Regions from separate parts of the Paenarthrobacter sp. 10L412 genome, predicted to be linked through region 4. Evidence: riboswitches for the same ligand, from Rfam matches in the RefSeq annotation. Region 4 holds a riboswitch; each other region holds the start of a gene.
The links. A riboswitch is a leader RNA that binds a small molecule or an ion and turns the genes downstream of it on or off. The one in region 4 is predicted to bind cyclic di-AMP.
Positions count from the first base shown of each region.

Region 1: another riboswitch for cyclic di-AMP. It lies ahead of AC1DD7_RS14015 (hypothetical protein); the one in region 4 lies ahead of AC1DD7_RS16805 (NlpC/P60 family protein).
Region 2: another riboswitch for cyclic di-AMP. It lies ahead of AC1DD7_RS17305 (C40 family peptidase); the one in region 4 lies ahead of AC1DD7_RS16805 (NlpC/P60 family protein).
Region 3: another riboswitch for cyclic di-AMP. It lies ahead of AC1DD7_RS07095 (aggregation-promoting factor C-terminal-like domain-containing protein); the one in region 4 lies ahead of AC1DD7_RS16805 (NlpC/P60 family protein).

Region 1 is NZ_JBFTJT010000009.1:89,324-94,612, forward strand. It holds gene AC1DD7_RS14005 (PucR family transcriptional regulator) at 1-1,072, shown strand, start outside; gene AC1DD7_RS14010 (AEC family transporter) at 1,196-2,116, shown strand; gene AC1DD7_RS14015 (hypothetical protein) at 2,361-3,689, opposite strand; cyclic di-AMP (ydaO/yuaA leader) riboswitch at 3,692-3,842, opposite strand; gene AC1DD7_RS14020 (hypothetical protein) at 3,972-4,205, opposite strand; gene AC1DD7_RS14025 (ATP-dependent DNA ligase) at 4,253-5,289, shown strand, end outside.
Region 2 is NZ_JBFTJT010000012.1:39,035-44,323, reverse strand. It holds gene AC1DD7_RS17325 (molybdopterin molybdotransferase MoeA) at 1-917, opposite strand, end outside; gene AC1DD7_RS17320 (NTP transferase domain-containing protein) at 914-1,816, opposite strand; gene AC1DD7_RS17315 (HNH endonuclease) at 1,859-2,359, opposite strand; gene AC1DD7_RS17310 (NlpC/P60 family protein) at 2,589-3,341, opposite strand; gene AC1DD7_RS17305 (C40 family peptidase) at 3,440-4,168, opposite strand; cyclic di-AMP (ydaO/yuaA leader) riboswitch at 4,173-4,336, opposite strand; gene AC1DD7_RS17300 (M23 family metallopeptidase) at 4,482-5,289, opposite strand, start outside.
Region 3 is NZ_JBFTJT010000005.1:94,842-100,130, reverse strand. It holds gene AC1DD7_RS07105 (pyridoxal phosphate-dependent decarboxylase family protein) at 1-893, shown strand, start outside; gene AC1DD7_RS07100 (MerR family transcriptional regulator) at 905-1,663, opposite strand; gene AC1DD7_RS07095 (aggregation-promoting factor C-terminal-like domain-containing protein) at 1,848-2,663, opposite strand; cyclic di-AMP (ydaO/yuaA leader) riboswitch at 2,669-2,826, opposite strand; gene AC1DD7_RS07090 (sensor histidine kinase) at 2,961-4,454, opposite strand; gene AC1DD7_RS07085 (response regulator transcription factor) at 4,458-5,198, opposite strand.
Region 4 is NZ_JBFTJT010000011.1:136,469-141,757, reverse strand. It holds gene AC1DD7_RS16810 (FAD-binding protein) at 1-635, shown strand, start outside; gene AC1DD7_RS16805 (NlpC/P60 family protein) at 780-1,544, opposite strand; cyclic di-AMP (ydaO/yuaA leader) riboswitch at 1,548-1,716, opposite strand; gene AC1DD7_RS16800 (copper resistance CopC family protein) at 1,891-2,514, opposite strand; gene AC1DD7_RS16795 (NCS2 family permease) at 2,628-4,070, shown strand; gene hutG (formimidoylglutamase) at 4,144-5,103, shown strand; gene AC1DD7_RS16785 (hypothetical protein) at 5,175-5,289, shown strand, end outside.

The DNA.
Region 1 (5,289 bases), on a different contig from region 4:
GAGCAAACGCGTGCCGAGCGACGTCAGTGCTTGGCAGCTCTCCCACGGTATCTCGACGGCAGTGCGGCCAGTTGTTGTTCCGGCGAACGACGAGCTAGGCATGCTCGGCCGCGTTTGCGTCCCGCTGTTGGTGCGCGGTTTTCGGGTGGGCTATTTGTGGGTGCAGCAGGATCTTGAGGAGCAAACCGCGACGGCGATACTCGCCGAATTGCCCGGCGTGCGTGACGAACTGGACCTGTTGGCTGGTTTGTTGCTCGATTCCAACACAGCCGAATCAGAGTTCCGAAGGAGGCGGGAGCAGGAGTTCCTGGCCGCCTGTGCCGGCGAGTCCAACGCGGTGGCAGCGGTGGCCGGTTGGAAAGAGATCCAAGGCCGCGGTCCGTGGCAACTGGTGACTATCCTGGACGCGGATGGTGGCGGGACCGACGTCGACCCCATTGCTGCAACGCTAACCCACCGGACAGCAGCGTTGCAGTCCACCATTGGTGTCAACGCCGCGTTATTCAGTGCTGGCACGGAGACTCATTCCGTTGTCCTGTTCCGGGAATCCGGTGGCCGGGCGGATCACGCCCAGGTCCTGGTGCACTATCAATTGGAGCTCGCCAAGCGGGCGGGCCGCACGGTGGACCGGGTGATCCTGGGCATCAGCGAGCCGTTCCAGGTCATACGGCAATTGGCAGGCGCCTACAGGCAATCGAAAGTGGCAGCACAGGCCGCAGCCGTGGATCCGCCCCTCGGGGAACTGGTGGAGAGCCGGGCGGTGGGCGTTTATCAACTCTTCGATCGTCTTCAGGCGCCGGGCGGCTGGGATGATACGGGCTCGGTTCATTTCCGCACCTTGGAGGACCAGGATAAGAACGGCGAACTCCTGCCTGTGCTGGAACTGCTCTATGACAACGACAGCTCAGTGCAGGATGTGGCAGCGAAACTTCATCTGCACAGGAGCAGCATCTACAACCGCCTCGGCCGGATCCGCCAACTCATCGGAGCTGATCCGTTGAGCGGTGGCATCCGGCTTGAGTTGCATGCTGCACTGAAGGCCCAGCGGTGGGCCTCGCGGCCCCGGATCTAGCGGGTGCCGTGCCGGCGAGTCGCCAGGTGCCATGGAAAGCGTGTGGGGAACGGGCAAAGTGGACAGTCGCTCAGACGTCCCCTACGCTGAGAAAGCGGTTTCTCAACAATTCTTAGGAGCACGGTGGGCGGCGTTGTCTCGGGGATCCTCATCGTCGCTTCCGTCATTGCAGTGGGCTATTTTGCCGCCCGCTACAAAGTGCTGGCCCCTGATGTCCAAAGCGCACTGACACGAACGGCCTTTTACATCACCAATCCTGCGCTGCTCTTCACGGTGGTAGGTGGAAGCGATATCCGTGCCGCGCTGGGGGTCGACGCCCCTCTGGCACTCCTGTCAGCAGCCGTTATAGGCCTTCTCTATTGTTTGTTGAGCTTCGTGTTCTTCCGGCGGCCGGTCGCCGAAACGGCAGTTGGTGCCATGGCCAGTAGTTACGCCAACGCGAACAACATTGGCATTCCTGTCTCGTTGTATGCAGTGGGCACGGCGCAGCACGTTGCTCCGGTCCTTCTGGTTCAACTCCTGATCATGGCACCCTTCTACCTCAGCGTCCTGGGCGTGGCAGGCGGCACAAAAATCTCGTGGAAACGGATGCTTTTGCAGCCCTTCTCCAATCCCATGATTATCGCCTCGGGCCTGGGGGTGGTGATGGCTCTGACGGGGTGGGATGCGCCGGAGCTCGTCCAGAAACCCATTGATATGCTGGCCGGCGCTGCCGTCCCCATGGTTCTGCTGGCTTTTGGCATGTCGCTGGCAGGCAAGGCGCCCCTCCAAAAAGGCGATGGCCGCGTGGGGACCGTGGTGGCAACCACTTTGAAGGTGGCGGGCATGCCCGTGGTGGTCTGGGTGCTGGGGCGCTTTGTGTTCGGCCTGGAGGGGCAACACCTCTTGGCCAGCGTCATCATGGCCGCACTTCCAACCGCCCAGAACGTCTTCCTTTTCGCTTCCCCCTACGGACGCGGAATGACAATGGCCAGGGACGTCATCCTGTGCACAACCGTGCTTTGCATAGTGGCGTTGGTTGTGGTGGCGTGGCTGCTTGGGTAGAAGCGATTCATACCAGGAACAAGCGACGCGCGGAACAGAAGAGGCAGGCACCCGGTAGGTGCCTGCCTCATCTCGTTGCAGTGATTTCTCGCTGCAGTGATTCTTGATGCCGTGATTCCCTAGGCTCGTCGCAGCCGCTGGCAGCTCCAGCGGCCTATCCGATGACGGAAGGTGGCAGTGCGGCTGCTGCTGCAGTACCGGCCGTGCCATCCGACATGCTTGCTGGTCCTGGGAAGTTGCGTGCTCACTTCAAGATCCCTGTGGCGCCGTCGAGTATGCCGTCCAGATCCAGTGCTGAACCGTTGGACGGCGTGGTGCTGGGGCTCCCGGTCGGCTTTGGCTTTGGCGCCGGAGTCTGTGTTGGAGTAGGCGCCGGAGTGACGGTGGGCGTCGGCGTCGTCGTGGCAGGTGGGGTGGTAACCGTGTCCGACGGAACCGGGCTCGGGGCCGGCTGGGTTGGGACAGGAGTTGTCACGCCCGGAACAGGAACAACGGCCGACGGGGCTGACGAAGGGACCCAAACAGGATCCGCGAGTGAAACTTGCGGAGTCGGAAGTGACGACGACGACCCCTGAGCCGGTGCCTCTTCCGACGACTGCGTTGCAACAGTTGCCGGCTGTCCGGCCGCGCTGGTGGCCGACGAAGCGGATGCAGTGGAGTTGGACGAGCTGGGCGCAGGGGCGGCCGAAGTTGACTGCCTGCTGTCGCCACCTGACTTTGCGTCACTGGCTTCCTGGGTCGGTGTTTCCTTCCCAAAGAAGGGAAGCTCGAAGGCCTGGCTCATGGTGCCAACGGTCAATACCAAGCCCAATGCTCCAGCGACGACTGCCATGCGCTGGCCCATTGTCTTGACCGAGGCGGCCTTTGTGAGGACGGCGTGTGGTTCGTGGCTGAAGGACGACGCTCCGAAAGCAGGGGCGACGCCTGCCGAGGACTGGACGGCCGTTGTCACGGAAGGGGCTGTTCCGCTCTCCGATTCTTGGGCGCGCATGGCTTTCCGGCTTGCGAGGCCAGCGGAGGCGGTCGCGGCCGCGGCGAGCTGGGCAGGGCTCTTCGCCTGAACGATCGGGATGGCAGCCGTGGCGGGTTCCGGTTCGTGCGCGGCGGGGGTGGGTGCAGCAGCGGGCGTGGGCGCCTGAACGATCGGGATGGCGGCGGTAGCGGGCTCTGGATTCGTAGCCGATTCGGGAGTGACCGGTTCGGGCGCCTGAACAGTTGGAATCGCAGCAGTTGCCGGCTCCAGAGGAGCAGAAACTACCGCAGCAGAATCCGCCGGAGCAGAGTCCGCCGGTGCTGTTTCTGCTGGAGCAGTTTTAGCGGGAGCTGTCTCAGCAGAAATAACTGCCTGGGCTGCCCGTTCACGCTCTGCCGCGCGAGCGGCCGCGCGCGTGGTGGGTGCCGCAGGGGCGGGAGTGGAAGCAGTGGCGGGTTCCGGCGTCGTGCCTGTTAAACCTGCTTCTGCTTCTGGCGTGCTGATGGAGGATCCGCTGGGTTGGGCCCGACGGCGTCCGGTTGGCTGGGTACGCTCGCGCGCTATTTGGGCGCGGCGCGGCTGATCCATGGTTGGGGACATGGTGGTTGCCTCTCAACGCCTGCGAGGTTAGCTGTCGGGTTCGGACGAGGCCGTCCGGCCGCACATGGCGGCTTCACCCCAAGGGCCCATGAAAAATCAGGCCCGGGAACTCTGGGTCCCCCGTCTCTGCCGCGAGTCTGGCGGATCCCGGTTTGCGGCAGAGCTCGGCGTCAACCCGGAAGCGGCCCAGCGGAGATACGGGTCGCTCTTAGACCGTACATGAGCGCCATAGTAAAGTCACATTAATGTAACGGGCGGGACGCCTTCCGGCGCGAAGGTCCGTTAGGACTTAGGCTCCGGGGCCGGAGCCGGAGCTGGCAGCTCGTGCTGGATCCTTTGGACTTGGTGTGCGTAATGGGTCTCGGGTCGGAAAATTTCGTCCGCCACACCCAGCATCCCACCCGTGGCGCCGCGCCGGACTCTCCCCTTGCCGTTCTGGCGGGAGACCCAGAACCAAAGGGCCGCAATGAGGGCAGGCGCTGCCAGTACCGCCACTAGAACGGCCAAGATATCCATCGCCCAAGACTAGCTTCCGCCGCGAGCGGCAGGTAGAACATAGTCGTATGGACCTCCCAGTGATGCCGCCCATTTCGCCCATGCTTGCCAAGTCCGTTCCTTCGATCCCTGATGTGGGCCACTTTGAGCCCAAGTGGGACGGGTTCAGGACCATCGTTTTCAAAGACGGGGATGAGATCATCCTGGGCAGCCGCAACGAACGTCCCATGACACGGTATTTCCCTGAACTGGTGGAAGCCCTGAAGAAGAACCTCCCGGACAAATGCGTGATCGACGGCGAGATCGTCCTCATAGCTGACAACAGGCTCGACTTCGAGGGCCTTCAACAGCGCATCCATCCTGCCGATAGCCGGGTGCGGATGCTTGCCGAGAGCACCCCGTCCTCCTTCATCGGATTCGACATCCTCGGCCTGGGCGGGGAGAACCTCATGGACAAGCCGTTTTCCGAGCGTCGAGCCGCCTTGGAGAAGGCACTGGCCAAGGCTGAGGCGCCTGTTTACGTAACGCCGGCGGTGACCGAACTCGACCAAGCACAAGAGTGGTTCGTGCAGCTGGAAGGCGCTGGGCTCGACGGCATACTTTCCAAACCACTCGGGGGGACGTACCAGCCGAACAAGCGGGTTATGTTCAAAACCAAGCACGAACGGACCGCGGACTGCGTGGTAGCTGGATTCCGCTGGCACAAGACGGGAAAGGTTGTCGGGTCGATGCTGCTTGGGCTGTATAACGACGCCGGTCAGCTGCAGCACGTGGGGGTGGTGGCCTCATTTTCCATGGCCAAGCGCGAAAGCTTGGTGGCCGAACTTGAGCCGTACCAGACGGAATTCAGCGAACATCCTTGGGGTCAGTGGGCCGACCAAGGAGATGCCGCAGCTACGGGTTCCCGAATGCCGGGTGCGCAGAGCCGGTGGAGCGCAGGCAAGGACTTCTCCTTTGTTCCCCTCCGGCCGGAGCTCGTCATCGAGGTTGCCTATGACTACATGGAAGGCGAGCGGTTCCGGCACACCACCCAGTTTCGTCGGTGGCGGCCGGACCGGACTCCGGAGAGTTGCACCTACTCGCAACTGGAGGAGCCAGCTGATTA
Region 2 (5,289 bases), on a different contig from region 4:
CCGTCCGGAAGCTCCGCCAACACGGCCGGGTGCCCGGGGCGCATGGCAATGCCATCGATCAGCAGCCGGCCGCCCAGTTCAGCTACGGCCCTCCTGAAATGGTCCGTCCCTGAGCGTCCGGTCCCGCCCGTAGTAATCACGACGTCGGCCGGCGGCTCCGCTGCGGCAAATGGTGACGCGGGTTCAGGCTCGGTGTCCTGCAAAGCCGCAAGCCAGTCGTCGTAGTTGTCGCCTACCTTAAGTTGCTCTCCTGCGATGCCACCCAGGAGTTCGACGACGGCGCCGAGCTGAGGGCCAAAGGTATCCCGGACCTTGCCTGGCACGGGGACGCCTTGCGTCACCACTTCCGACCCCGTCAGGAGAAACCGCACCAAAGGTTTCCCCAGGACTTCCAATTCATCCAGACCGGCCAGGGCAGCCAAGGCAATGTGCGCAGGATTCAGGATGGTGCCGGCTTTGAGCAGCACGTCCCCTTCGGCAGCTTCCTCGGCAGCTTTGCGGATGTGCTGGCCATTGCGTGGCTCCCCCGGCTTCGCGGACCCGCCAAGCGCAAGGATCGGAAGACCGTCGTCGTCCGTGGTGATAACGCCACTTTCGCTGCGCAGAACAGCCTTGGCGCCTGGCGGAATGAGTCCTCCGGTGACGATGGGACTGGCCTGGTGGGGAGCAAGTCTGTGGCCGGGCTCAACAAGAATCCATGGGCCCGTTCCGTTGACGGCCCAGCCGTCCATTGCGGAGGACGCATAGTGCGGCATGTCCTGAATGGCCACTGCATCCGAGGCAAGTGTCCTTCCCAAGGCAGCCTTCAATGGCACTGGGCTTGGCGGGATGGGAGCAGCGACCTCAAAGGCACGTTGCCGGGCCTCATGCCATGTGTGTGCCGCGTGGTGGTGGCCCTGTCCGGGGGCCTCGGTCATTCCGCCTCAGTCCCGGGCTCCAGGTATTGCTTGGCAACCTGGCGGGCCAGGTCAAGGGCAGCGCTCATGGCGGTGTCGTCCGCCGCTTGTCCGATCCCCCTGGCCATACCGGCAGCGTAACCGGCGATGAACGTAGTCAGGGGCGCCGCAGGCCGCACCACGGAGTGGGCTGCAACTCCTGCCACCGAGAGGACTTCATTGATGTCCACTTCAACGCCCTCAAGCTCAAAGGCCTGCAGCAGTGTGCGGCACCAATCCTCGAGCGTCTCTTCCTGGCTCTTCATGTCCGCCTCCTGCTCGTTGTGTATGCCCAGGGCCGCAGCGTCCTCCCACGTGTCCACATCATCGGTAGACCCATCGGGGACAGTAACGGCCAGCAGGTTCAGCCTAGCAAGCAGCCGGAACACTGAAGAGTTCGTTAACCCCGAAGCTGCCGAAGCTACGGCAACTTCCCTTTCCAAAGCGGTGGTGCTGTAGACCCCCAGGAGGGGCTGTTGCCGGCCGTCGGCTGAGACGGCCATGGCACCTTCCACTTCAGGATGGGCACGCAATCCTTCCCAGAGGGGCGCAATGCCCCTGGAGGCGTGCGGCATGTCGCATGCCAGGACGAGCGTCCACGGCGCTGGCTGCCCATTCTGGTGAAAAGCCGCCAGACCAGCAGCAATCGCGGCGGCAGGGCCAGCAAAGGCCGGCTCCTCCCGGGCGCTAAGAACTCCATCCGGCAGGACGCCGCCGATACCAGAGGTGTCAGGACCAACCACCACCACAACTGAAGCACCCCGTGCCGCCTGCACGGCATGCGCAAGGAGGCTGGCGCCGTCGAACGTTAGTCCGGGCTTGGGCACGCCACCGAGGCGGGTGGCCCTGCCACCCGCCAGAATCACAGCGTTGAACTCCATCCGCCCAGATTACCCGGACGGCGGGAGCCCAACAGAAATCGATCAGGCGGCGGATTCCGGCAACAGGAACGGGTCCCAGTCCGGCGCAGGTTTCTCGAGTTCTTTGATCTGCCACATGGTTCCTGTGGGCACGCCAGGTTTGAAACGAAGTTTCCAACCCATCTCGGCGAGCGTGTGGTCACTCTTGGCGTTGTTGCATTTCAAACACGCCGCAACCAGGTTTTCCCAGGAATCCGCGCCGCCCCTGGATTTGGGGTGGACGTGGTCTATGGTGTGGGCTGTTTTCCCGCAATAGGCGCAGCGATGGCCGTCGCGGCGGAGTACCCCGCGGCGGCTCACGGCAGTGATCCTGTTGTACCGGGGCCGGATGTAGCGATTGAGAAGAATCACGGATGGTCTCCCGAGAATCTCCTGTGGCCCGACGACAGGCTCGTCGCCTTCGGCCACCACGCTAGCTTTTCCAGTCAGCACAAGGACCAGCGCCCGGCGGAAGGTTACTACCGCCAGCGGTTCATATCCAGCATTCAGAACGAGTGTGCGCATGCACGTACCTCTTCACGGCCGCACCCGTCAGGGGCACGAGGGCCGGCTGCCCTCTGCTTGTACGGGCTGTGGATCGACAACACAAGGGTAAGCACTTATATGCCATATCAACGAATTTTTCCGCCGTTTCGCCTGTGGTGTTGGCGAAAGTTCATGTGCGGGACACCCCGTGGTTAAAGCAGAACACCCCGCCGGCCTGAGCCTGCGGGGTGTTCCGTGGAGTATTTGATCAGCCGTTGACGCGGATGAAAACCGGGCCGGAGCCAACGTTCACGCTGAACAGTGCCGTGGTGGATCCGTTCCATCCGCCGTGGACTGCCATGCCGTTGCCGACGTAAACAGCGATGTGTGCCATTCCGCCGTAGCCACCGTTGGCATAGTAAGCGAGGTCGCCGGGCTGGGCTTCAGCTGCACTGACCGTGCGGCCGAGGGAGAGGTAGCCGGCCGGCCAATCGTGGAAGTGAATACCGACGGCGGCCAGCGAGTTGGTCACCAGCATGGTGCAGTCCTGCGTGACGCCGAGCTGTGCGTAGGCCGCTGCAGCGATAGCCGCACCGAGGCCGCTGGATGCAGCAGGCGCCTTGGCCGCGGACGCATCAGTGTTGACCGCCAAAGTAGCGGTGCCGCCAGCAGCCGGAGCTTCCTTGACAGGTGCCTTCTCGACGACGGGAGCCGGGGCTTCCACAGTCTTGACCACAGGGCGCTCGTAGGAGATGGCGACGCTGGAATCGGCAGCAATGGTGGCCTGGGCAACCGACTGCACATCAAGGGTGGACGCAGAAGTAGATTCGCGCTGGACGTTGGTGTCCGCAGCATTTGCAGCAACGCCGCTGGCCAGGACAAGGCCCGATGCAGCTGCGATCACTGCTGCCTGACGGCCAACGCCACCGGCGTTGTCGCTGACAGCCTTTGCAATGACGGCAAGTGAGCTGGTCTTGGGGGCCTCAGCTCTATGCCGTGCAACCTTGTTTGCACTGGTCATGATTACTCTCTTTTCGTATCCGCGCACGGTGGGGTCGCACGCGGGTTATGGGCTGCCAGCACTTGGGGGGCATGCTGGCTTACCCCGAATGGGATTTTCTAGCGGAGGGTGTAGAACGAGGACGTGCCGGTGGAGGCCGCGGAGTGCAGGAGCGTGCCCTGGCTGGGGTTCAAAGCGCTGATCATCATGCCGTTACCGACGTAGATGCCCACGTGGGCTCCGCCGTTCTGCACGACGAGGTCGCCAGGGGCAGGCGTGCTGGTGGGCGTCATGACCGTCCAGGCATTGACGCGGGGGATGCTGATGCCGGCCTGGGCGTAAACCCACTGGGTAAATCCGGAGCAGTCCCAGCCGTTGGGGGAAGTGCCGCCCCAAACGTAGGGGTGGCCGATGCCCGTGTAGGCAATTGCTGCAAGTCCTGAGGCTGCCGCGCTTGAAGCGGCATCCTTGGCCTTGGAGGACAGGGCAGCGAGGGTGCCGTTCGCTTGGTCTTCGGTTGCCGTGCGCTGGGAGGCCCGCTGAACCTTGGGAGCTTCCTTGGTAGCCACAACGGGGCTCTCGAAGGAAACGGTTGCGGTGGGCTCCGCGGTAACAACTGCGGTGGCGACCAACTGCTGGGTGCTGGAGGATTCCGACTTGGAGACGTCGGTGTCAGCGGCCTGGGCCGGAAGTCCAACGCTGAGAACGAGCCCCGAGGCTGCGGCCAGAACGGCGGCTTGGCGGCCTACGGTGCCTGCATTGGTTGAGACAGCCTTGGAAAGGGTGTTCAACGGGTTCGTGCGAACCAATTCGGCGCGGTGGCGCGCAGGGGTAGTGCGTGATGACACGAAGGTAGCCTCTCCCAATGCCTGCGAGGTGAGCTGTCGGATTCGGATGGGAGTCATCCGGCCGCGCGGCTTCAAGGAAGCTTTTGCGACTTAACCCCAAGGTCTTCTGACTCGAAGACCAAAATTGGTTCCCCCGCCCCTGCCAGACGATTTTTGCGAACGGACCTCGAGTGGTGGCAGAGCTAGGCAATCCACTCAAGTGCATCGGCCCCCTAAAAAGCCGATGCGCTTTAGACGGTACAACAGATGTTCGTGAATGTCACATTCAGGTCACGGGGCGTGTCATGAATGCGATAGACAACCATCAACTGGCTCAGAGCCAGCCCATGGGATCTACGACTTCGCCGTTTACCTGGACCTCGAAGTGGAGGTGGCAGCCGGTAGATGCTCCTGTGGTGCCACTCAGCGCGACGGTATCGCCGCGGCTGACAGTCTGTCCCACTTTGACGTTGAAGGACGACAGGTGGTTGTACGTGGTCTCGAGGCCGTTGCCGTGATCAATCACGACGCGGTTGCCTCCGCCGTACTCATGCCACCCGGCGAATGTGACCTTGCCTGCGGCTGCGGCGTGAACGGCGGTTCCGCACTGGGCCACGAAGTCCTGGCCACGGTGGAAGTCGCCGGTGCCGCCGGTAAGGGGGCTGACACGGTAGCCAAACGGCGATGCCGTGACCAGCTTGTCCAGCGGACTTCCCAAGGTGCCAAGTGAGGAGGCGCGCTGGATGCTCCCCGCTGACTGGGCGCTCAGCAACTGCTTGAGTTTGCCGTCAGGATCAGCGGCGGTAGCGACGGCTGCGCGACTGAAATCGATTTTGGCAGAGGCTGCTGCAGAAACTTCCGGTTGGCTGCCACCGGGCACGGAGAGGGCCGCCTCGGCCTGGCCGGACTCGGACGTGGCCATGACGGGGCTTGTGGCAGGCAGGCCTACAGTCAGGGCAAGTCCGGTGGCGGCAAGCGCGACACCGGCCTTCTGCCCGACACCACTGGCTGCGGCGAAGTCGGCTACCTGGCGCAACGGGCTCTTACGGCGGCGCACCTGACGCGGGGTGTCGCGTGGCCGGATCTCCATTGCGGCGCGGGCTGGCCGCAGCTCAGCAGCGGGGCCGGACGCGCGGCGGCGG
Region 3 (5,289 bases), on a different contig from region 4:
ACCTTGGCCTGACCGGGGCGCCGCTCATCACAACGTTTGCCGGCCGGGAACGGCACGCAGCCGTGGATCTCGCCCTGCGGTATCTGGGGCTGGGAGCGTGCGTTCCTGTGGACACGGACGATCAAGGCAGGATCCTGCCGGACGCCCTCGCGGATGCCATGGATGAACAACCCGGACCTTCCCTCGTGTGCCTGCAGGCCGGCAACCTGCATTCTGGTGCGTTCGATCCGATGTCCGAAGCCATCGCAGTAGCCCATGACCGCGAGGCCTGGGTGCATGTGGATGGCGCCTTCGGGTTGTGGGCGGCGGTCAGCCCAAACCTGCGCGGGCGGCTGGCCGGAGTAGAGGCAGCCGATTCGTGGGCCACCGATGCCCACAAAACATTGAACGTCCCATACGACTGCGGTTTGGCCATCGTCTCCCGGCCGGAAGCTCTGAGACGCGCCTTCAGCGTCCATACGAGCTACCTCATTGCAACAGAGACCGGACTGGGCGATCCGTTCGACAAGGTTCCTGAACTGTCCCGTCGGGCCCGTGGCATCCCGGTGTGGGCTGCCCTCCGACAGCTGGGCCGGTCCGGAGTCATTGCCATGGTGGACAGGCTTGCAGCAAACGCCCGCGCCTTGGCCGAGGGACTAGCCGAAATCCCGGGCGTCGAGATCCTGAACGACGTCGTTTTCACGCAAGTGTCGGTCGCCTTCGGCAGTGATGACCGCACACACCGCGTCACCCAGCGGCTCATGGCCGAAGGGATCGTGTGGATGTCGGGTTCCTCATGGCGAGGACGTGACATCCTCCGGATTTCGGTGAGCAACTGGTCCACGGACGCAGGTGACGTCGCTGCCTCCATCGCATCCGTTAGAGGTGCGGCTGAGGCCGAACCGGAAGCATAGGGCCGTCTCGCTTACAAAGCCGAGCGCGCCTTTTCCAGGTATGCCATCAGCCCGGCCAACTGCTCAGCGCTCCAGGGCAGTCCCGCGCTGATGGCCTTGCTGTTTTCCTGCCAGGCTGCACGCGCTGCGGCTTTGGTGTCCTCACTGGAGTGGAACATTGAACCGATGCCGTCCCATGAGCGTACCCATTCCTGGACGGAGGGGTCGGTGACGGGCGTCTTGGCTTGGACGTGTGCCAGTCCTTCTTCCACAAGGGCAGCCCACCGCTGCTTGGCGGCTTCGACTTTTTCTGCGCCGAGTTCTTCCCGCTTGTCCGCGAGTTGCTGGCGTTGTTCGGCTGTGAAGTTGTTTTCGAGCACGGTAATCATCTCCAACGTTGACATGAATTGTTCAGGGGTGGGCATGGCGCGTCCGTCCATGCGTGACAACAGCTCGCCCAAACGGTTTTGGAGCGCTTGGAGTTGCCGGGCGTGCTCCTGCACATGGACCAGCTGCTGTTGGAGGAGGCCTCGAAAGGACTCCAGATCATCCTCCGGCGTTTGCAGCGCCTTGCCGATGGCCGCGAGCGGAAGGCCCAGCATCTGAAGCGATCTGATCCGGTATAGCCGGCGCAGGTCGGCCTCCGAATACCGGCGATGACCGGACGCTGTCCTTTGGCTTGCGGACAGCAGCCCGATCTCGTCGTAGTGGTGGAGCGTCCGCACGCTGACGCCACACGCTGTGGCCAGCTCACCGATGCTCCACGGTCCGGATCCTCTTGTTCCCGTCATGAGCACAACGCTAAGTCCTGACGTAACGTCAGGTGCAAGTCGTCGTCACCTGAACGCGAAAACCGCCCCGGTTCCCGCCGTTAGCTGCAGTAATCACTGCTGCGACGGCGGAAAACGGGGCGGTAATCAGGCCCTGCACGTTTGAGCCCGCTGGGGTGGGCTCAAACCTGCCTATTGAGTTGGCTTAGTACCAGTTGTTGGCCAGGTGGAAGGCGAGGGCTGCCGAGGGGGAGCCGTAGCGTTCCTTGATGTAGTTCAGGCCCCACTTGATCTGGGTCTGGTAGTTGGTCTCCCAGTCAGCGCCGGCAGTTGCCATCTTGGAAGCCGGCAGGGACTGCACGATTCCGTAGGCACCACTGGACGCGTTGGTCGCCGTGGTCCGCCAGTTGGATTCCTTCTCCCACAGGGTGTTCAAGGCAGTCATTTCGCCCGGACCCCAGCCGTAGCTGGCGAGGATGCTGGCGGCGTATGCCTTGGCAGCAGCGGGATCGTCCACGGCCTTGGGAGCTGCGGCAGCGGCCGCGGCTGCAGCGGCGGCGGCATCGGCAGCCTGCTTGGCGGCTGCATCAGCGGCAGCCTTCTCGGCGGCGGCCTGTGCGGCAGCAGCCTGGTCGGCGGCGGCTTTCTCGGCCGCAGCCTTCTCGGCAGCAGCTGCTTGTGCTGCGGCAGCTTGGTCTGCGGCAGCCCTGTCGGCTGCGCCCTTCTTGGCAGCGGCATCCAAAGAAGCAGAGATTTCCGCTGATTTGTTGCTGATCTGGGCGGTAGCCTGCGTCTCGGACGCCTGGCTCGTTTCGGGGAGATTGAATGCGGCGTTTGCGGCTTGGCCGAGCGATGCGACGCCCAATGCTGCGGCAACGACTCCTGCAACAACGGACATTCGTTGCCCGGTCTTGCCGCGGCGTGCAGCGTTCTTCAGAACGGTTTGCGACTTCGTCAGGGGAGCATTGTGTTCGTCACGGTGACGCGCGGAAGGGCGCGTCTGATCGTTGAATTCAGACATGTGTGATTACCTCTCAGCGCCTGCGGAGTTAGCTGTCGGGTTCGGATGAGGTCATCCGGCCGCGCGCGTAGCTGCGGCTTCACCCCAAGGGCAAGGAAAGTACTGTGCCCGGAGACTCTGGGTCCCCCGTCTCTGCCTCGAATGAGAACGGAACTCCGGGAAGTGGCAGAGCTCGGCGCATCCCGGGTGTGGGCCAGTTAGGGGCGACCCACCCTTTCGAAGGTACAGGAGGTTTCGGCTTAAGTCACATTTGGGTAACAGAGATCACGTTCACGGCGCGTCATGTTGCCTGATTCGTTATATTCGTTCGTTCGAAGCTGTGGGGAAGCGAAGAGCGAATTCCGTGCGTCCCGGCTGGGACGTTACTTCCACACTTCCGCCATGCGCCTGGACGATGGATTCGACGATTGACAAGCCCAATCCGGAGGTTCCTTCCGAGCCTGATCTCGCCGCGTCAGCCCGGGCAAAACGCGAGAAAATACGGCCTTGGAACCCAAGAGGAATACCAGGCCCGTTGTCAGTGACCGTGACCACCGCGCTACCGTCCGCGGAAAGCGTGACGCCTGTGAGCACCGTGGTACCTGGATCGGTGTGCTTGCGGGCGTTGGAGAGCAGATTGGCCAACACCTGATGCAGCTGGGTTGCGTCCCCGCGCACCGTAATGGGCTCGTCAGGGAGTTGGAGCTTCCAGATGTGGTCCGGTGCCATCACCTTTTCGTCGCTGACGGTCTCGATCACCAGCTGCGTCAGGTCCACATCCGTGACCTTCAGCGGCTGGCCTTCGTCCAGGCGCGCCAACAGCAACAGGTCCTCCACAAGCGTGGTCATGCGTTCCGACTGGCTCTGGACCCGTGCCAGCGACTTCCTGCCGTCATCCGTGAAGTTCTCCGTCATACGAAGCAGCTCCGTGTATCCGCGGATGGCGGTCAGCGGCGTCCGGAGTTCGTGGGAGGCATCGGCAACAAACTGCCTGACCTTGGTTTCGCTCTCCTGACGGGCTTCCAGGGCCCTGGAAACGTTGTTGAGCATTTGGTTTAAAGCGTGGCCAACGCTGCCCACTTCAGTTCCAGGATGGGAGGCCGACGGCGGTACGCGCACCGCGAGTGCCACCTCACCGGCGTCGAGGGGAAGGCGCGATACTTTGGTTGCAACCTCCGAGAGTTGCTCCAGCGGGCGCATGGTCCGGCGGATGATGACGGTACCGGCGAGGCCGATCAGCACCAGGCCGCCCAGGGAAACAAACACCATGGTCCAAACCAGCGAGGCCTCGGCGTTTTGCTTGTCAGCCAACGGCAAGCCCGTCACAATGACGTCGCCGTAGGTGGTCTCAACAGCCACCAGCCGGTAGTCGCCGTTGGACAATGAACGGTCCACAGGCCGGTTGTCGCGGGGGAGTGAGAGCAGGACCTGCTTGTCTTCTGCCGAGAGTGCGACGCGACGGCCGTTTGCGTTTAACAGGCCCGAGTTAATGACGGTGGAACCATCGATCCTCGCGTTGAGGGTCCCGGCACCTTGGCCGCGGGCCTCCAGCGGATCCGGCCGCCCGCTTGAGGGAAAGTTCGACGGCGGCCTGCCGAAGTCATTCGCGCGGCTTGACGCCTGCTCCAACTGCTTGTCGAGTTGTTTGTTGAAGTACATGTCCATGGAGGCGTAGCTAACCACTCCAACTGCGCCACAAATGGCAACCAACAACGCCATCGCCACCAGGACCAACCGCGTGCGCAGATGCCAGGTGGAGGGATTGAGCCAGTTCCGCTGGGTCTTGCGGGTTGCTCCTGAAGGGGTGGACAAGATTCAGTCCGCAGGCTTGATGACGTAGCCGGCGCCACGGATGGTGTGGATCATTGGCGGGTGGTTGGCTTCGATTTTCTTGCGCAGGTAGGAAATGTACAGTTCCACGATGTTGGCCTGTCCGCCGAAGTCATAGTCCCAGACGCGGTCCAGGATCTGTGCCTTGCTGACTACGCGCTTGGGGTTTTCCATGAGGTAACGAAGCAGCTCAAACTGCGTTGCCGTGAGCTGGATGTCCTCGCCGGCGCGCGAAACTTCCCGCGTGTCTACGTTGAGCGTGAGATCGCCGACCACCAATTCCGCCGTGTCCATGGCGGCAACGCCTGAACGTTGGACAAGCCTGTGCAGGCGCAGGAGGACCTCCTCCATGCTGAAGGGCTTGGTGACGTAGTCGTCCCCGCCGGCGGCAAGGCCTACGATGCGATCCTGGACAGCGTCCTTGGCCGTGAGGAACAGCGCGGGCACTTCCGGCGCGAAGGTACGGATCCGGTTGAGGACCTCGACGCCGTCGAATCCTGGAAGCATCACGTCCAGCACCAGCACGTCAGGGCGGAAGTCCTTGGCAAGCTTCACAGCTTCTGGTCCGTCGGCCGCCACCGCGACGGACCAGCCTGCCATGCGAAGGCCCATGCTCATGAGCTCGGAGAGGCTGGGTTCGTCGTCCACCACCAAAGCGCGGATAGGGGAGCCGTCCGGGTGGGAAAGCTGGGGAAGGTTGTTCGTCATGGAGTGCGGGGATGCCATGTGACAACTCTCCATTCTGCTGGTTTGCCGAAGCTTTGCCGGTCCTGTGAGGACGCTGTGAGGTCAACACTAGCCACGTGGGAGTTCGGTG
Region 4 (5,289 bases):
GCCTGTCCGGCTTGGCTGTTGCCAGCGAGCTCAGCCGCTATGGCGTAGGTTCCATCGTGCTGGATGGCTTTGGTACTTTGTCGACCACCGGACCAGCGGTCCACACGGGAATGCTCCAGCGGTGCGACGCAGCAGACCCCGCGGCAATGCAGGAACGCAACGAGATCCTGCGCCATTTGCGCAACTACGCAGCCAGCCATCACCTGGATGTCCGCACCACCACACGCGCTGTTCGTCTGGACTTCCTGGGTGGCGACTCGTCCTCGCAGCTTGGATACGGACCCGTCGCAAGCCTGAACACGGCCAGTCTGAGGGCTGGGCTAAGCGTCTATGGCCCCCTTGAATCCACCCCACGGCAATGGGCCGTGCATACGGCCAGCGGAGTTCTCCTGGCAGACCACATCGTGGTGACGCGCTGCGCCCAGAGCCAGTTACGCCGAATGCTTGCCGATCTGGGAATCGCCATAGGCCAGAACTTCGTGGCAGCCATGCGTGCCGTCGGGATGCACTTGGTGGGCGTTGGGGAACTTATTACACCCACGCCCAAGGAAGTACTACGGCAAGCCAAGGCAGTGGGGCAAGCGATCTCATCCAAAGTGGCCCTCCCGGCCGGGCCTGGCATCGCCCTTGCCTAGAACCCCTTGCCTGGAACCCTGGCTTGGAAACCGTTGAGCCAACCGAGGCCTGTTCCTAAAACGAACAAAAGTTAACTCTGAAGACCGGTACCTCCGAAGACATGAGTCCTCGAAGGCACCGGCCTTTGAGTTGGAGCGTGAAGCTTAGGCGCCAGCGCGTACGTACGTGATGGGGCCGGTTGCGGTGAGCCAGCTGATCGGGTGGATGCCCGTCTGGTTGCCGTTGATGCCACCGCTGATGGCCTGGCCGTTGCCGATGTAGATGGCTACGTGGCCGGACTGGACGATCATGTCACCGGGCTGGGGGTCGCTGACAACCTTGCCGTAGTTAAGGAACTGCATGGGTGCGAGGTCGCCAACCGGGATACCTGCGGAGCCGAGGGCCCGTTCCACCATGGCGGTGCAGTCCTGCATGATGCCGATCTGGGCGTAAGCCGAGGCGACCATAGCGGCGTTGACGCCACCAACAGCCGGAGCTGCAGCAGCAGGCGCGGCTGCCACCGGAGCGGTAGCCGTAGTGGTTACAGCGGCCTGGACGGTAGCCGTTGCGGCCTTGGCCACCGGAGCGGGAGCAACGGGAGCCGGCTTTTCAATAACGGGAGCCGCTACGGAAGCAACCGCGGGGCGCTCGAAGTTGATGGTGGCCGTGGATGCGGCCGTAACAACCTTGGTGGGACCCTCGGAGACGGTCTCGGCGACAGTAGCAGGGCTGGAGTCGCGCTGAACGGGGGTCTCTGCAGCGTGGGCAGCGATGGAACCCGTCAGGACGAGGCCTGAAGCTGCTGCGATGACAGCCGCTTGGCGACCTGCGCCGGATGCGTTGCTGGCAACAGCCTTGGAGATGGAGATGAACGGATTAGGACGTACGCTGTCCGCCTTACGACGGCCGCGAAGAATGCGTGAAGACATGAAAGAGCCTCTCCCGATGCCTGCGAGGTTAGCTGTCGGATTCGGATGGGAGTCACCCGGCCACTATCCCCCGCTGTGCAGCGGAAGCTTCGTGACTTCACCCCAAGGCGCGCTCTGAAAGCGGGCCAAAATGGGTTCCCCGTCTCTGCCGTAGGTTTGTCTGCGAACGGATTCCGGACTGCGGCAGAGCTAGGCAATCAGGCCGGAAATGCCCGTTACGTGGAACAGGCACAGGTACAACCGTACGGGAAGATCACTTCAAAGTCACATTTACGTAACGAGCAGTTCGTTTTTGGCGTGTCGCAGTGACCGTTTCGAGATCTTCGCAAGTATGTAGAAAACCCTGCTATTCCGGGGAATTTTCCCCATCCGCGTCGTTGGGAGCCGCTAGCTTCTTCCGGGCTGTAACAGCGAGGAAGATCACGAGACCGATCGCCACCACAGCGAGGCCAACGATGCTCCAGGGGAAGGGTTGGGAAGCTGCCGGAGCCGGCTCAGTATTTTCCGTACCGGGGGCTGCTGTTCCCGCCGTCGGAACAGCAGCCGAAGCCGAGGGGGAGGCGCCTGCTGAGCCGCTCGCCGTCGTCGTGCTTGTCCCGGAAACTGTGAACTTGAAGGTTCCCTCGATCGGGTGGGAGTCTGAACTGACCACGCGCCACACCACCGTGTATTCCCCGGCTGGAGCGCCCGGGCGCAGCTTCTGGACAGCCATGTTGTCGATGATTTCCACTGCGCCATCTGCCCAGTTTTCGCCCCCAGCGGTGACAGTCACGCCCGAACCGATGGCCAGTGGCCGGTTGTTGAACGTGATGGATACCGACGCCGGCACTTCAGCCACCCGGGCACCGTTTGCCGGAGTTGTTGATTCGGCGACGTCATGCGCGGAGGCCGGAGCGGCTCCCAGCAGCAACGCGGAAGCGAAAGCGAGAGCGGCTACGACGGCGGCCAGAAGCGGGCGGCTGGTACGCATGGGGCGGTTTCTCCTAGTGTTGGCTTCCTTACAGACTAGGCGAATCGTCCCAACGCCCCACATCAGCGGGCATAGGATTTGAGAGCAAACTCCCCCGATCCCCGGAGACCTTCATGCTTAAACAAGGTTCTGCAATCGACCGCTACTTCAAGATCTCCGAGCGCGGGTCCACATACTCGCGGGAAATACGTGGCGGCTTCGCGACCTTCTTCGCCATGAGCTACATCGTGGTGTTGAACCCGCTGATCCTCTCCGGGGCAGACTCAAGCGGGGCATCGCTCGGTTTCACGGCCGTAGCGGCAACCACTGCCTTCGTGGCGGGCATCCTCACCATCCTCATGGGCGCCTGGGCCAAGCACCCCTTCGCCGTGGCAACGGGCCTGGGAGTGAACGCATTCGTCGCCGTAACGGTTGCCTCCCACCCGGAGCTGACATGGCCGGACATGATGGGGCTGGTGGTGCTTTCGGGTGTCACCATGCTCATCCTGGTACTCACCGGATTCCGCACGGCCGTTTTCAGAGCCGTCCCGGAAGCCCTCAAGACGGCGATCGTGGTGGGCATTGGCCTCTTCATCGCCTTGATCGGACTGGTCAACGCAGGTTTTGTCCGACGTATCCCGGACGCCGCAGGCACCACGGTCCCGCTCGGCCTTGGCGTGGATGGCAAGCTGATGGGCTGGCCGACGTTGGTGTTCGCTGTCGGACTGGTCCTGACCATCGCGTTGGTGGTGCGAAAGGTCCGCGGCGCAATCCTGATCGGCATCGTGGTGTCCACCGCCCTGGCCGCCATCCTTGAATTCACGCTCCACATTGGCCCCAGCTTCGACGGAAAGAACGTCAACCCGCGCGGCTGGTCCCTGGTGGCTCCCACACTTTCCGAATGGGGCGCACCGGACCTCTCCCTGATCGGCAAAGCCAACCCCTTCGGCGCGTTCGAACATCTCGGTTTTGTGGCTGCTGCGCTGCTGGCCTTCGTGATCCTCCTCAGCATCTTCTTCGACGCCATGGGCACCATGGTGGGCCTGGCCAACGAGGCAGGAACCGTGGACGAGCACGGCAACATTCCCAACGTGGACCGCGTCCTGCAGGTTGATGCCCTGGGCGCAATCGTCGGTGGCGGCGCGTCCGTTTCGTCCAACCAGATCTTCGTTGAGTCGGGCGCGGGCATTGGCGAGGGTGCCCGCACCGGTCTCGCCTCCATCGTCACGGGCCTGCTCTTCCTGGTGGCCATGTTCTTCACGCCGCTCATCAACCTGGTCCCGTTCGAAGCCGTGGCGCCTGCGCTTGTGGTGGTGGGTTTCATGATGGTGTCCCAAGTTGGCAAGATCGACTGGCAGGACTGGGGCGTTGGCATTCCCGCGTTCCTGACGATCGCCCTCATGCCCTTCACGTACTCCATTGCCAACGGCCTCGGCGCAGGCTTCATCTCCTACGTCCTGATCCGCACTTTCCAGGGCCGTGCACGTGAAGTCCACCCCCTGATGTGGGCAGTGGCCGCCGCCTTCCTGCTGTTCTTCGGCATCGGAACTGTGGAGGAGTTGTTGGGCGTCAAGTAGCGAAGTCCGGCATCTCAGACACTGCAGCACCCCATGGCTGTTTTTCGGCACGCAGGTGGGGTGTGCTTAAAGCATGGCCCCAAACACCAGCACCAACCCCTCCGTAGACGTCCTTCCCACGCCATGGACCGGCCGCTTTGACGGCGACGGCGACGAACATCGCCGCTGGTGGCAGGCCGTGGCACCCCTTACTTCCCCTGCCGCTCCTGGCGCCTCGCGTCCCGCCGTCGTGCTGGGTTTCTGCAGCGACGCCGGGGTGCAGCGCAACAAGGGCCGCGTGGGTGCCGCGGCGGCTCCGGCCGCCATCCGCTCGGCGATGGCTCCGCTGGCGTTCCACCTGGACCGTGACGTGTTCGACGCCGGCGACGTGGTTGTGGAGGACGACTCACTGGAAGAAGGCCAGCAGCGCGCCGGACACGCCATCTCGGAACTGCTCGACGCCGGAAACCTCACCGTGGTGCTGGGCGGCGGCCACGAGACGGCATTTGCCAGCTACCTGGGGGTTGCCGGATCCAATGCGGTGCGCAGCGGAAAGCGGTTGGGGGTACTGAACCTGGATGCCCACTTTGACCTGCGCGATGAGCCCACTCCGAGTTCCGGCACCCCGTTCCTCCAGATGGCCCAGGAAGAAGCCGCCGCTGGACGCGAACTGCGGTACGCCGTCGTCGGAATCTCGGAGCCCAACAACACCCGCACGCTCTTTGACACCGCTGACCGCCTGGGCGTGAAGTACTTGCTGGACGAGGACTGTTCCGCGGAGCGCGTCGAGACGTTCGTAGCCGACTTCGTGGCTGGAATCGACCTGCTGTACCTGACGATCGACCTGGACGTGCTGCCTGCTTCGGTGGCGCCGGGCGTCAGCGCCCCCGCTGCGTACGGGGTGGCGCTGCCAGTGATCAATGCTGTGTGCCGCCAAGTAGCCGCGAGCGGGACGCTGTTGCACCTGGACGTTGCCGAGTTGAACCCGGAGTTCGATATTGATGGACGAACCGCAAAAGTGGCAGCACGGCTGGTAAACACGCTGTTGGCGTAGCCCCTGTTCCCAGTCGCTGTCCTGCGTTTAAACCTGTGGGGGTTTAACCTGTGGGGAAGGGAAGGACGGCGATGGGCGCAACTCCTGTGCAGGACAAGTGGGCCTGGGTGGCCGGACCCATTGCTGTCGCTTTGGGTCTTTCCGCACACGTCATTTCCGGTGGCGGCTCCCCGGCGATGCCCGTTC